Regions from separate parts of the Kitasatospora sp. NPDC088779 genome, predicted to be linked through region 2. Evidence: riboswitches for the same ligand, from Rfam matches in the RefSeq annotation. Region 2 holds a riboswitch; each other region holds the start of a gene.

The links. Region 2 has a riboswitch for cyclic di-AMP ahead of AB0P03_RS08075 (M23 family metallopeptidase). Riboswitches for the same ligand answer to the same signal wherever they lie in the genome.
Region 1: linked by a shared signal. The riboswitch ahead of AB0P03_RS13055 (NlpC/P60 family protein) and the one ahead of AB0P03_RS08075 (M23 family metallopeptidase) in region 2 are both predicted to bind cyclic di-AMP.
Region 3: linked by a shared signal. The riboswitch ahead of AB0P03_RS30555 (LysM peptidoglycan-binding domain-containing M23 family metallopeptidase) and the one ahead of AB0P03_RS08075 (M23 family metallopeptidase) in region 2 are both predicted to bind cyclic di-AMP.
Region 4: linked by a shared signal. The riboswitch ahead of AB0P03_RS28260 (transglycosylase family protein) and the one ahead of AB0P03_RS08075 (M23 family metallopeptidase) in region 2 are both predicted to bind cyclic di-AMP.

The regions. Positions count from the first base shown of each region.
Region 1 covers NZ_JBFBHW010000011.1:119,866-123,064, reverse strand. Annotated here, with positions in the region: gene AB0P03_RS13065 (NYN domain-containing protein) at 1-195, shown strand, start outside; gene AB0P03_RS13060 (NlpC/P60 family protein) at 396-1,430, shown strand; cyclic di-AMP (ydaO/yuaA leader) riboswitch at 1,769-1,918, shown strand; gene AB0P03_RS13055 (NlpC/P60 family protein) at 1,929-3,074, shown strand.
Region 2 covers NZ_JBFBHW010000006.1:250,753-253,951, forward strand. Annotated here, with positions in the region: gene AB0P03_RS08070 (alpha/beta hydrolase) at 1-734, opposite strand, end outside; cyclic di-AMP (ydaO/yuaA leader) riboswitch at 1,080-1,238, shown strand; gene AB0P03_RS08075 (M23 family metallopeptidase) at 1,251-2,084, shown strand; gene AB0P03_RS08080 (hypothetical protein) at 2,198-3,160, opposite strand.
Region 3 covers NZ_JBFBHW010000042.1:40,176-43,374, forward strand. Annotated here, with positions in the region: gene AB0P03_RS30550 (DUF2470 domain-containing protein) at 1-601, shown strand, start outside; gene AB0P03_RS30555 (LysM peptidoglycan-binding domain-containing M23 family metallopeptidase) at 851-1,807, opposite strand; cyclic di-AMP (ydaO/yuaA leader) riboswitch at 1,810-1,992, opposite strand; gene AB0P03_RS30560 (MFS transporter) at 2,305-3,199, shown strand, end outside.
Region 4 covers NZ_JBFBHW010000036.1:14,465-17,663, reverse strand. Annotated here, with positions in the region: gene AB0P03_RS28265 (LacI family DNA-binding transcriptional regulator) at 1-227, shown strand, start outside; gene AB0P03_RS28260 (transglycosylase family protein) at 337-1,731, opposite strand; cyclic di-AMP (ydaO/yuaA leader) riboswitch at 1,718-1,878, opposite strand; gene AB0P03_RS28255 (hypothetical protein) at 2,313-3,199, opposite strand, start outside.

The DNA of each region.
Region 1 (3,199 bases), on a different contig from region 2:
CGCGGGGTGCGGGTGCGGTTCAGCCGGACCGGCGAGACCGCGGACGAGCTGATCCGCCGTCTGGTGCGGGCCGAGCCGCAGGGTCGTCCGGTGGTGGTGGTGTCCACCGACCGGGAGGTCGCGGAGGGCGTGCGGAAGGCCGGCGCGCGCCCCGTGGCTTCCGTTCTGCTGCTGAACCGGCTGGCGCGGCCCTGACGGCTGCCGCGGCGGGATGAGGCCTGGTCAGCGCCCGGTTTGCGGCGGTGTGCACATCCAGTGAAGCCTGCGGGGGAAGTGGAGTTCACGCCTTCGGGGGAGTGGCAAAACCCGTGGATCTTCCCTAGGGTGTGGCGTCAAACCTATTTTCCGGATTCTCACCTGATCGGGTGAGGCCGATGGAAGAAGGAGCAATTCCCTTGGCCTCCCACCGCCGTCCCAAGCAGCCGAGCCGCGCCCGGGTCTCCGTGCTCACCGCTGCCGCGGCGACCGCGGTCGCCCTCTCCGCGCAGGTCGCCGCGCACGCCGCGCCCCAGCCGAGCAAGACCGACGTCAAGGCGCAGATCGACCAGCTCCAGCAGGATCAGGAGCAGGCGGCGGAGAAGTACAACGGCGCCAAGGAGCGGGCCGACCAGCTCCGCAAGCAGTCCGACCAGCTGCAGGACAAGGTGGCCCGCAGCCAGGACGAGATGACCCAGCTCCAGACCGGCCTGGCCGGCGTGGCGGGCGAGCAGTACCGCACCGGCGGCATCGACCCGTCCGTCCAGCTGATGCTCTCCTCGGACCCGTCGGGCTACCTGGAGAAGGCGTCCAGCGCCCAGCAGGCCAGCGCCAGCGAGTCGGAGGCGCTCAAGGGACTGCTGGACCAGCAGCGCCGGCTGGACCAGGAGAAGTCCGAGGCCGCCGCCGTCCTGGCCTCGCTCGACTCCACCACCAAGGACCTGAACCAGGCCAAGACGGACGTCAACCAGAAGCTGAAGGCCGCGCAGGACCTGCTGAACTCGCTCAGCGCCTCCGACCGCGCCGCGCTGCGGGCCCAGCAGCAGCAGGACGACCGCGCCTCGCGCGGCAGCGACCGTGCCGACCTCGGCAGCCTCCCGCAGGCCGGCGGCTACGCGGGCGTGGCCGTGGCCAAGGCGATGAGCAAGCAGGGCTCGCCGTACGTGTGGGGCGCCACCGGCTCGACCACCTTCGACTGCTCGGGCCTGATGGTCTGGGCGTACGGCCAGGCCGGCGTCTCGCTGCCGCGCACCTCGCAGGAGCAGGGCAACGTCGGCACCAAGGTCTCGCTGGACCAGGCCCAGCCGGGCGACCTGGTCATCTACGGCGCCGACCGGCACCACGTCGGGATGTACATCGGCAACGGCATGGTGGTGCACGCGCCGCACACCGGCGACGTGGTGAAGGTGATGAAGGTCGACGCGATGCCGATCAACACGATCCGCCGGGTCTGACGGCCCGACACGCCCGAAGGGCCCCGTCCGGGCCTGTGATCCACGCCACCCTCCGACCGGGGGTGGCGTTCGGGTTTTGTCCGCAGCGCGAGTCCCCGGTGAAGAGTGATCAGCTTTGCGTACGGCGGTGATCACTATGTGTCATATTCACAAAAGAACTTTGGTCTTCTTCCGTCTTTTTTCTGACAAGGATTTGAACGGATCACGGTTCAGTTACTAGGGTCGTGCCCCGAACCACCGCACTCCCGATCGCCCAGCCAGGGTGACGGCGGTGGTTTCCGTCGAGTTCGTGACGCAGCGGGGCGGGCCCAGTGCCTGCCCGACGGGGAGCCCAGCAGTCGGGGGTGCTGTCGAACGGAGCCGGGGAACCACGTTCCTCCGGGGTGAATCGGCGCCAGGTCGGCCGGTGGAACGGCCGTGAGGCGTCGTAGGGCACGCTTCCGGCCCGAACCCGTCAGCTCACCCGGTAGACGGCGTAGGAAGAAGGAGTCCGCCTTCGTGGCGTCCCATCGTCGTCCCAAGCCCGCCAGTCGCACCCGGGTCTCGATCCTGACCGGCTTCGCCGCGGCGGCCGTCGCGCTGTCCGCGCAGTCCGGCGCCCACGCCGACCCGCAGCCGACCAAGGACCAGGTCAAGGAGCAGGTCGACCAGCTCAACGAGCAGGCCGAGGTCGCGACCGAGAAGCTCAACGCCGCCCAGGAGAAGCAGCAGCAGCTGCAGAAGCAGGTCACCGACCTGCAGGACCAGGTGGCGCGGCAGCAGGGGCAGGTGACCGACCTCCAGGGCGGCCTGGCCGAGATCGCCGGCGAGCAGTACCGCAACGGCGGCATATCCCAGACCGTCCAGCTGATGTTCTCCGCCAGCCCGGACACCTTCCTGAGCCAGGCCGACACGCTGAACCAGGCCGGTGGCACCCAGAAGGGCCAGCTCAAGCAGCTCCAGGACGAGCAGCGCAAGCTCGACCAGGTGCGCTCCGAGGCCCAGGGCAAGCTCGCCGAGATGGAGACCACCACCCAGCAGCTGAAGAGCGCCAAGGACGAGGTCCAGGGCAAGCTCAAGGCCGCGCAGGACCTCTTCAACACCCTGTCCGAGCAGGAGCGCCAGGCGATCCGCGCGGCCGAGGAGAAGGCCGCCGCCGAGGCCAAGGCGAAGGCCGACGCCGCCGCGAAGGCCGCCCAGCAGCAGGCGGCGGCCCAGCAGGCCGCCGACCGCTCCTCCCGCGACAACAGCCGCACCGACCTGAGCGCGTCGCAGGCCCCCGCCGCGCCGGTCACCAAGCCGAGCGCCGGCAGCTCGCGCGGCGCCGCGGCGCTGTCCATCGCCGCCTCCAAGATCGGCAGCCCGTACGTCTACGGCGCCTCCGGCCCCGGCTCCTTCGACTGCTCGGGCCTGATGGTCTGGGCGTTCAACCAGGTCGACGTCTCGCTGCCGCGCACCTCGCAGGAGCAGGCCCACGCCGGTACCCGGATCGGCACCGACCTCTCCCAGGCCCAGCCCGGCGACCTGCTGATCTTCTACGGGGACGCCCACCACGTCGGCATCTACGCGGGCAACGGCCAGGTGCTGCACGCGCCCAAGCCGGGCGCGTCGGTCCGCTACGAGGCCGTCGGCAACATGCCGCTGACCTCCATCGTGCGGGTCTGATCCCCGCTCAGGCCCTCCCAGGCCCGGCCTTCCACCACGGAAGGCCGGGCCTGCGGCTTTTCCGGCGCATCGGACTGATGTCCGATTGCGGGTCAAATATTCGGGTTGGCAGGGGTTTGGACTCG
Region 2 (3,199 bases):
TTCCGCGCGTTGAGCGCGATGGCCTGCCGGTCGGCGACGGCTTCCGGCTCGGGGAAGTCGGGGTCCTTGCTGCCCATGATGACGAGCGAGGGGCAGCGCACGGCCGCGGTCCAGCCGACGGGCGCGGAGTCCCCGCTGACGTGTCCGCGGGTGGCGGTCTTGCGGCCGGGGGTGCGCATGGCGGCGACGAGTCCGGCCACGTACGGGTCGAAGTCGGCGGGCCTGGCGCCCGGGTAGGCCAGCTTGCGGTGGTAGAGGCCCCAGAAGGCGGGCGAGTGGACGGTCAGGAAGCCCATGACGCGGAGGGCGCCGCGCATGAGGGCGCCGGGCGGGGGGTTCTCGATGAAGGCGTCGATCAGGGCGATGCCGGCGACCCGCTCGGGGGCGTCGCCGGCGGCCTTGACGACCGTCGCGCCGGTGTAGGAGTTGCCGACCAGGACGGCGCGGTCGATGCCGAGGTGGTCGAGCAGGGCGAGGACGTCGGTGGCGATGGCGGCGGGGGAGTAGTCGTCCCAGATGATCGAGGATTCCCCGAAGCCGCGCAGGTCCATGGTGATGACCCGGCGGCCGGCGGCGGCCAGCAGCGGGCGGAGGTGCCGGTAGGCGGCGCGGGTGTCGAGCATTCCGGGGAGCAGCACGACGGGGGCGCCGTCGCCCTGTCGGGTGTCGTCGTAGGCGAGGCGGCCGCCGGTGACGTCGAGGTACTGGGTGGTGGGGGCGCTGGTGGCGTTCATGGTGGGCCTCCGGAGGGTTGCCGGTGCGGGGCTTCGGTGCTGCCGCCGATAGCCATAAAGCTAAGGCTAATAGCCTTAGCCGTCAAGCCCTCGCGCCCTGCGGAGCGGGGGAGGCCGGCGGGGGGTGCGCGGATGAAGGGTCGTTCGTTGACGTCCGATCACGTGAGGTGGCGTCAACGGTGCTCAAGGGGGTGCAGGGGTGTCCAAGGGGAACAAAACGCCCGTCGTGCCCCGGAGTGCCCCGCCCGTCTCCGGTCGTCCCGGGCGAACGGCTTGGAATCAGGGCCTCCTAGGATTAACGTTTGATAACGCAGCGCGGTCGTCAACGCCGTACCCAGACGGCACCGTGCGCCGTCGCCTAATCCCGCCGACCGGCCTCCGGGCAGGTCAGGGAGCCGGGGAACCACGTTCCTTGGGGTGAATCGGCGGGGCTCCGGCCCGGCCGTAGGAGACCTTCCTGCTCCGAACCCGTCAGCTAACCCGGTAGGCGCGAAGGAAGGAAAGGAGCGCGCCTCCGTGGCGTCGACGCACACTCCGGCACACCCGGCCGGCCTCGCAGCAGGTACCCGGCTCCTCGACCACCCCGGCCCGGACGGCCCCGAGTACGCGGGCCCGGAGGCCGAGACCAACCGGCACCGGATGCCGCGTCAGGTCCGTGGGGCCTCCCCGCTGCTCGGCGTCACCGCCGTCGCCGCCACCCTGGGCGCCACCGGCTTCGCCTCCGCCACCCCGGCCGCCGCCCCCGCCATCGAGACCCCGGACGAGACCCCGGTCGCCCTCTCCGCCGACCCCGGCCTCGCGCTCGCCGCCCGCATCCAGCTGCAGGCCGACAGCCAGCGCACCGCCGCCGAGGAGGACGCCCGCGTCCAGGCCGCGAAGGAGGCGGAGGCCAAGGCCGCCGCCAAGGAGGCCGAGGCCAAGCGGGCCGCCGAGGAAGCCGAGCGGGCCAAGGCCGCCGCCCTCACCCTGCCGGTGCGCGACTACCACCTCACCGCCCACTACGGCCAGAGCGCCCGCTACTGGGCCCACCTGCACACCGGCCTGGACTTCGCCGCCGACACCGGGACCCCCGTCTACGCGGTCGGCCAGGGCACCATCACCTCGGCCGGCTGGTCCGGCTCGTACGGCTACCGGATCGTCGAGACCCTGCCCGACGGCACCGAGATCTGGTACTGCCACCTCTCCTCGATCATCAAGGGCTCCGGCAAGGTCGGCTCCGGCCAGCAGATCGGCAAGGTCGGCGCCACCGGCAACGTCACCGGCGCGCACCTGCACGTGGAGGTCCGCCCCGGTGGCGGCGCCCCCGTCGACCCGGAGACCTGGTTCCAGCAGCGCGGCGTCAACCCCTGACGCACCCGCGAAGCCCCGGCCGCCGGAACCAGCAGCGCGGCCTCAACCCCTGACGCACCCGCGAAGCCCCGGCCGCCGGAACCAGAAGGCACCGCGGCCGGGGCTTCGCCGCGTCACTCCTGCGCCGGGTCTGCCGGCTCCGCCGGGTGCGCGTCGAACTCCTCCTGCGCCGGCCCCGCCAGCCCCTCCAGGCGGGCGTCGAACTCCTCCTGCGCCAGCCCGGCCAGGTACGCGTCGATCTCCTCCTGCCCCGGCTCCGGCGCGAGGTCCGGGAACTCCTCCACCAGCAGTCGTGGCAGCCCGGGCACCGTCCACTCCCCGTACAGGTCGAGCGCGGCTTCCACCGCCGCCTCCTCGAACGCTCCGAAGTCCCCGGCCAGTTCGTCCGGCATCGGCTGGCCCAGCGCGGTCAGCTCGGCCAGGTTGCGGTAGCTGCGCCGCATCAGGCCCTGCTCCAGCAGCCGGCGCGCGCCGTCGGTGGCCATGCCGACCGAGATCACCCGGGTCGGGCTCCAGCCCTGCTCGTCCACCTCGTCCAGCCAGCCGGTCTGCGCCAGTGCGGCGAACACGGCCAGCCGCTCCTCCTGCGCCAGCTCCCGGAAGCCGGTCAGCCACTCCCGCACCGCCTCCGGATCCGCGACGTCCGCCCCGTACGCGTGCAGCAGCAGCGCGTACAGCCGGGGCCAGGTCACCAGGTCGGCGCGGCGCAGCAGCCCGGCCGCGACCTCGCCCTGCCACTCGGCCTCGGCGTGCAGCCGCTCCTGGCGCTTGGCGTTGAGCCGCTTGGCGGCCCGCTGGTGGTCGGTCAGCAGCCGGACGGCGGCGCCGTACGCCAGCGGGTCCGCCTCCGGTTCGGGTTGGACGTACAGGTAGAGCCGCTCGTACAGCAGGTGCTCCACCGCGTTCGAGGTCAGTTCGGGCCAGCCGTCGTGCATCCTGCCCTCGCCCAGCTCCAGCAGGGCCAGCACCGCGCGCAGCGGCGCTTCGGCCACCGGGGCGCGGTCCTCTTCCGCCGCCCAGGCGAGCAGGTCGGAGGCCCTGGTGCGCGGGGCGAGCCGCAGGTCTTCGTCGTTCATAGCTCGAACGGTAACCGCTGGCCGGGGGTAGGGTCGGCT
Region 3 (3,199 bases), on a different contig from region 2:
CGACTCCCCGGTCTCCGTCCACGGCTCCCGGCTGCGCCTGCGCGCCCCACTGGGCGACCCGCTCGCCACCGCCGCCGCCCGCGCCACCGACGGACTCGCCGTCGTCCTGGACGTCACCGACATCTCCCCCGTCGCCGTCCGCGACCGGATCCGCGCCCGCCTCACCCTGGCCGGCCGACTGCACCTGGCCCACCTCGCCGACGACGGCCTCAGCGTCCACCTGCGCGTGGACGTCGCCCACGCCGTCCTCGCCACCCCGTACGGCACCGGCGCGCTCACCGCCGGCGACCTCGCCCTCGCCACGCCCGACCCGCTGGCCCGCTACGAGGCCGCCATGCTCACCCACCTCGCCGACGACCACGCCGACGCCCTCGCCGTCCTCACCCGGCTGCTCGACCCGGACCTGCTCGCCCAGCACCCGGAGGTCCGCCCGCTCGCCCTGGACCGCCACGGCCTGGTCCTGCGCCTGGACCACCCGCACGGCCACCGCGACGTCCGCCTGGTCTTCCCCGAACCGGCCGCCGACACCGAGGACTTCGGGCAGCGGATGCACGAGCTGCTGACCGCCGCCCAGCACGGGCTGCCCGCCCACCGGCTCTGAACCGGCCCGCCGAAGCACACTGACGTATCGTCAACTCTCCCCGGACACACCCACCAAGGCCCGGAAACGACAGCGGCCGACCCGGCTCGCGAGAGAAGTCTCGCGAGCCGGGCCGGCCTGGGCGTGTCCCGCGCCCATGTCCACTGCTGCGGCGATCACCCGGTCGAGCGGTCACCCGACATGACCATCCCGGGCGGTCGATTCGCCCCGTAGCAGCGGTGGTTCCTCATCCGGCACATCCGGTACGGGTCAGAGCGCGACGCCGTGGGCCCGCAGGTAGGCGACCGGGTTGATGTCCGAGCCGTACTCCGAGCCGTTGCGGATCTCGAAGTGCAGGTGCGGGCCGGTCACGTTGCCGGTCGCGCCGGAGAGGCCGATCTGCTGTCCGGCCTTGACGGCCTGACCGATCTTCACACCGATCGAGGAGAGGTGCGCGTACTCGGCGTAGTGGCCGTCGGCGAGCTTGATCTCGACCTCGTTGCCGTAGGCGCCGCCGTTGCCGGCCTTCACCACGACACCGTTGCCGACGGCGCGCAGCGGGGTGCCGGTGGAGGCGACAAAGTCCTGGCCGGTGTGGTGGCCGGAGGCCCACATCGAGCCTGCCACGCCGTACGCGGTGCCCAGCTTCGGGCCGGCCAGCGGGGCGACGAAGGCCGAAGCGGCGGCGACCGGCACGGCGGTGACCACGGCGGACGGCGCGGCGGTCTGCAGCTGGGCCTGGAGCTGGGCGGACGGCTTGGCCGCCTCGGTCCGGACCTCCGGCTGGGCCTGCGGCTTGGCGGTGGTGGCCGGCGCGGCGTCCTGGGCGGACGGCTGGGCGGGCTTCGCCGGGGCAGCGGGCTTGGCCGGGGCGGCCTGGCCGGCGATCACGAGCCGCTGACCGGGGAAGATCAGGTCCGGGTTGCCGCCGACGACCTCACGGTTGTGGTCGTACAGCGCCTGCCAGCCGCCGTCGACGTGCTGGGCGTCGGCGATCCGGGACAGGGTGTCGCCGCTGACGACGCGGTAGCTCTCCTGCGACGAGGCCTGGGCCTGGTCGGCGGGAGCGGCGGCCGGGGCGGCGGTGACCGCGGCGGCCGGCGCGGGGTGGGCCTGGGCGCTCATCGCGGTGACGAGCGGCAGGGCGAAGGAGACACCGGTGACGGCGGTGGCGATCCCGATGCGGGCGGCGCGGGGCAGGGCGATACGACGAGCCTGTGCAGGCATGGAATTTTCCTCTCCGACGCCTGCGAGGTGAGCTGTCGGGTTCGGGCTGGAGTTGCCCGGCCGCACATGCGGCTTCACCCCTAGCCGGCCCTGGATCCGGGTACGCGAAAGCGTGCCGTTTCCGGTCCGGCGACTTACCTGTGGGTCCCCCGCTCCTGCCGTACAGAGTTCGGTGCGAGCCACCGGGCAGCGGCAGGATTCGGCGTTCCACCCGGTGGATCCGTCCGGACTGGCCGGGCGGTCGCTGAACTAAAACCCATCCGTTCGGGTGAAGCAATGTCGATCACTTGAACCGGCAACAACCCCCCGAGCTGCGGTGACCCTCCGAATGATCGGCTGCACCGTACGTGCACAATCCATTCACCCGGCGCCACTGATCCACGACGCTGCGCCGATTCCGCCACCGCTGCGCACCCGCCCGCTCACGCACCGCGCACCCACCGACACACCCCCCGGTGACCCTTGTCACGTACGCCCCACGGGCGCAGGATCGGCCCGTGGCCACCTCCGAAGCAGGAACACTGCGCCTGGGCACCTCGCGGGGACGCTGGGTCCTCCTCGCGACGGTGCTCGGCTCCAGCATGGCGATGCTCGACGGCACCGTGGTGAACGTCGCGCTGCCCCGCATCGGCACCGATCTCGGCGCCTCCCTCGCGTCCCTGCAGTGGACGCTCAACGCCTACCTGCTCACCCTGGCCGGACTGATCCTGCTCGGCGGCGCGCTCGGCGACCGGTACGGCCGGCGCCGGGTCTTCCTGATCGGCGTGCTCTGGTTCGCCGCCGCCTCCGCGGCCTGCGCCGCCGCCCCCACCATCCACGTGCTGATCGCCGCCCGCGCCGTCCAGGGCATCGGCGGGGCGCTGCTCACCCCCGGTTCGCTCGCCATGCTGCAAGCCGTCTTCCACCCGGACGACCGCTCGGCGGCGGTCGGCCTGTGGTCGGGCCTCGGCGGGGTGTCGGCCGCGGTCGGCCCCTTCCTCGGCGGCTGGCTGGTGGACGGCCCCGGCTGGCGGTGGATCTTCCTGCTGAACCTTCCGCTCGCGGCCGCCGTGGTCGCGGTCACCTCCCGGTTCGTCCCCGAGAGCCGGAACGAGAGCGCCGTCGGCCGCTTCGACGTCCCCGGCGCGCTGCTCGCCGCGCTCGCCCTCGGCGCGATCACCTACGCGCTGACCGCCGCCGGGGAGGGCCTGTCCCCCGCGGTCTGGCTCACCGGCGCGATCGGCCTGCTGCTCGGCGCGGCCTTCATCGCGGTCGAGCGCCGCGCCGCCGAGCCGATGCTGCCGCTCGGCCTCTTCTCCTCCCGGCTGTTCACCGCCGTCAACCTGGTCACCCTCTGCGTCTACGCGGCGTTCAGCGGGGTGTTCTTCCTGCTGGTGGTGCAGTTGCAGATCG
Region 4 (3,199 bases), on a different contig from region 2:
GGCTGTCGGTGCCGCACGACGTCTCGGTGGTCGGCTTCGACGACTCGCCGCTGATCGCCTTCACCGAGCCGCCGCTGACCACGATCCGCCAGCCGGTCGAGGCGATGGCGACCGCGGCGGTGGACGCGCTGCTGGAGGAGGTCGGCGGAAACGCGGTCCAGCGCGGGGAGTTCATGTTCCAGCCGGAGCTGGTCATGCGCGGGTCCACGGGGGCCTGCGCGCGCTGAGGACGGTCAACGGACGGGCCCCGGAGAGCAGTTGCTCTCCGGGGCCCGTTGTGTGCCGCCCGGGTGCCGGGTCAGCCGTCAGTTGTCGGCTGTCACCCGTCGGTCGTGCTCAGACCCGGCCGGCGAAGTCCGGCGCCCAATTGGCGACGGTCTGCAGGCGCACGCCCGAGCTCGGGTTGGCGGCCTCGACGTACTGGCCGCCGCCGATGTAGATCGCGACGTGGTAGACGCCGGAGTTCTGGCCGTTGTTGGACCAGAACAGCAGGTCGCCCGCCTGCAGGCTGTCCAGCGAGACGCGGGTGCTGGCGGCGGCCTGGTCGGCGGCGACGCGCGGGACGGAGACGCCCGCGGCGCGCAGCGCGGCCTGGGTCAGGCCGGAGCAGTCCCAGCCGCCGTTGCCGGTACCGCCGTAGACGTACGCCTGGCCGACCTTCGACTGGGCGAAGGAGACCGCGGCGGCCATGCTGCCGGTGGCGGCCGGGGTCTGAGCCGGGGTCTGAGCCTGGGCGGCCGGCTTGGAGGCCGGCTTGGTGGCCGGGGCCTGGGGCTGGGCGGCCGGCTTGGCGCTCGCGACAGCGCCGTTGGAGGTCTGGCCGGACTTCTGCGAGCGGTCGAACCAGGTGAAGTCCGAGCCGGACGTGGCCGACGAGCCGGAGCCGGACCGGTCGGCCTGAGCCGACTGCTGGGCCTGGCCGCCGTCCTTGAACGAGAGGCGCTGGCCCGGGTAGATGGAGTCCGGGCCCTCGGTCAGGGTGCCGCGGTTGAGTTCGTACAGCCGCTGCCAGCCGCCCTGGAGGTTGTGCTTGTCGGCGATCGAGGACAGCCAGTCGCCGGAGGCGACGGTGTAGTCGTCGGCCTGGGGCTGGGCGCTGTTCCGGGCCTGGCTCTGGCCCTTCTGGGCCGAGGTGCCGTTGGTGGAGTCGGCGGGGGCCTGCGCCTGGTCCTGGGCCGGTGCGGCCGGCTTGGCGGGCTTCGCGGCCGGGGCCGGGGTCTGGGTCTGCGCGGGCTTGGCGGCCGGGGCGGCCGGCTTCGCGGCGGGCTTGGTGGCGGTCGAACCGGCAGCCGAGCCGGTGGTCGAGCCGGCCGAGGTGTCGACGGCGGCCGGGGTGCCGCCCTTGGTCAGGCCGGCCTGGACCGAGCACACCGGCCAGGCGCCGGGGCCCTGCGAGGCGAGGACCTTCTCGGCGACGGCGATCTGCTGGTCCTTGGTGGCCTGGTTGGCCTGGGGGGCGTAGGCGGTGCCGCCGAAGGCGGCCCAGGTGCTGGAGGTGAACTGCAGTCCGCCGTAGAAGCCGTTGCCGGTGTTGATGCTCCAGTTGCCGGTGCTCTCGCACTGGGCGACCTTGTCCCAGGTGGCGACGGAGGCGGCGGAGGCCGTGCCGGAGGTGAGGCAGGGGATGGTGAGGCCGACGCCCGCGACGCCGACGGCGGCGATCACGCGTCGGGTACGACTGGACAGACGGGTGCCGTTGGTGGGCAGCATGAAGACGCAGTCCTCTCCCACGCCTGCGAGGTGAGCTGTCGGATTCGGGCTGGAGTTGCCCGGCCGCGCTGTGGGCGCGGCTTCACCCCTAGCCCTGGATCGTTCCGGGGAACGGTCCGGGGCGACTTACCTGTGGGTCCCCCGCTCCTGCCGTGGTGCGTTTTCGCGCTGCCAGGACATCCGACGGCAGGACTCGGCGTCGCGGATGAACTGGGTTCGTGTGGCCACGAACGGGGAGCACGTTAAGCAGACTTAAGTTCAAACTGCAAACACCTGTGACGCGCATCACGGTTTGGCGAGAACGGTCGTTCCCCTCGCTTGTCGCGATCGGAAATGACCGATTTCCGGCAACCCCGCGAAGGGTGCGCGCAACTGTCTGCGCTTCAGGAGGCAGGTGACGGTGGGTCGGGTCGCCCGGGGGCCCGCCCGTCGGGAGGGCGGCGTGTCCGCACTGTGGTCATCGGGGGATGCGTCGAGCGATGGTGAACAAATACGGATAGAACGGACATCACACCCATTCGTCCTTTAACTCCCTTACGGGACAAGCGGGAAGGGCCCGGAACGTAGCCGTTCCGGGCCCTTCACACGTACGGTGACCGCTACTACTGGCCGGCCGACTCCTCGGCGGCGGCGTGAGCGGCGTGAGCGGCGCGACCACCCCGGCCGGAGTGGTCGGCGTGGGTGCCCTCGGCGGCCTCCGCCGCCTCGGCCTCGGCCCGCGCCAGGGCCTCGGGGGAGGGCGCCGGCAGCGCGGCCAGGTAGGTGGAGGCGATCAGCTGGCCGACCGTCGGGTAGGCGCCCAGCGGCGCCGCGGACGGGCAGCCGGTCTCCTCGGCGGCCGTGGCGAGCAGCTCGGAGTCGGCCTCCGGCCCGATCACCAGCGGGGCCAGCGCCGGGCGCTGGGAGCCGGTCTCCTTGAGGTGGTTGACGGCCGCGGCGACCGAGCCCGGCACGTCGAGCGCGGCGGGCACGACCGGGACGGCCAGCCGGGCCGCCAGCAGGACACCGGTGATGCCGGCAGCGGCAGCGGCCTCCTCGCCGCCGACGGTGGTCAGCACGACGCCGTCCGCGGCGGTCGCGATGGCGAACAGCCGGGCCCGGTCGGCACGCGCCAGGCCGGCCTCGGACAGGCGCACGTGCACGGCCTCGGCGAGCAGCGGGTGCGGGCCGAGCACGTCGGTGACGGGGGCTCCGTACTCGGCGGCGAGGGCGTGGAGTTCGGTCAGGAATCCGTGCGGGCCGGGTACCAGCGGCACCAGGACCGGCGCGGGCAGGCCGGCCTCGGCGGCCATGGCCAGCAGTTCGGCGACGGTGCGGTCGTCGCTGTCGGCGCCCTGGGCGGCTTCGCCCGGGAGGTAGCCGACGGCGGTCTGGATGTCGCCCTGCTCGCTGCGGACGATCGACAGCAGCTCCTCGACGACCGAGCGGGACTCGGGCCCGGCGGTCGCGGGCACGGCGAGCACCAGGGCCGGGGATCCGGCCGGGATCT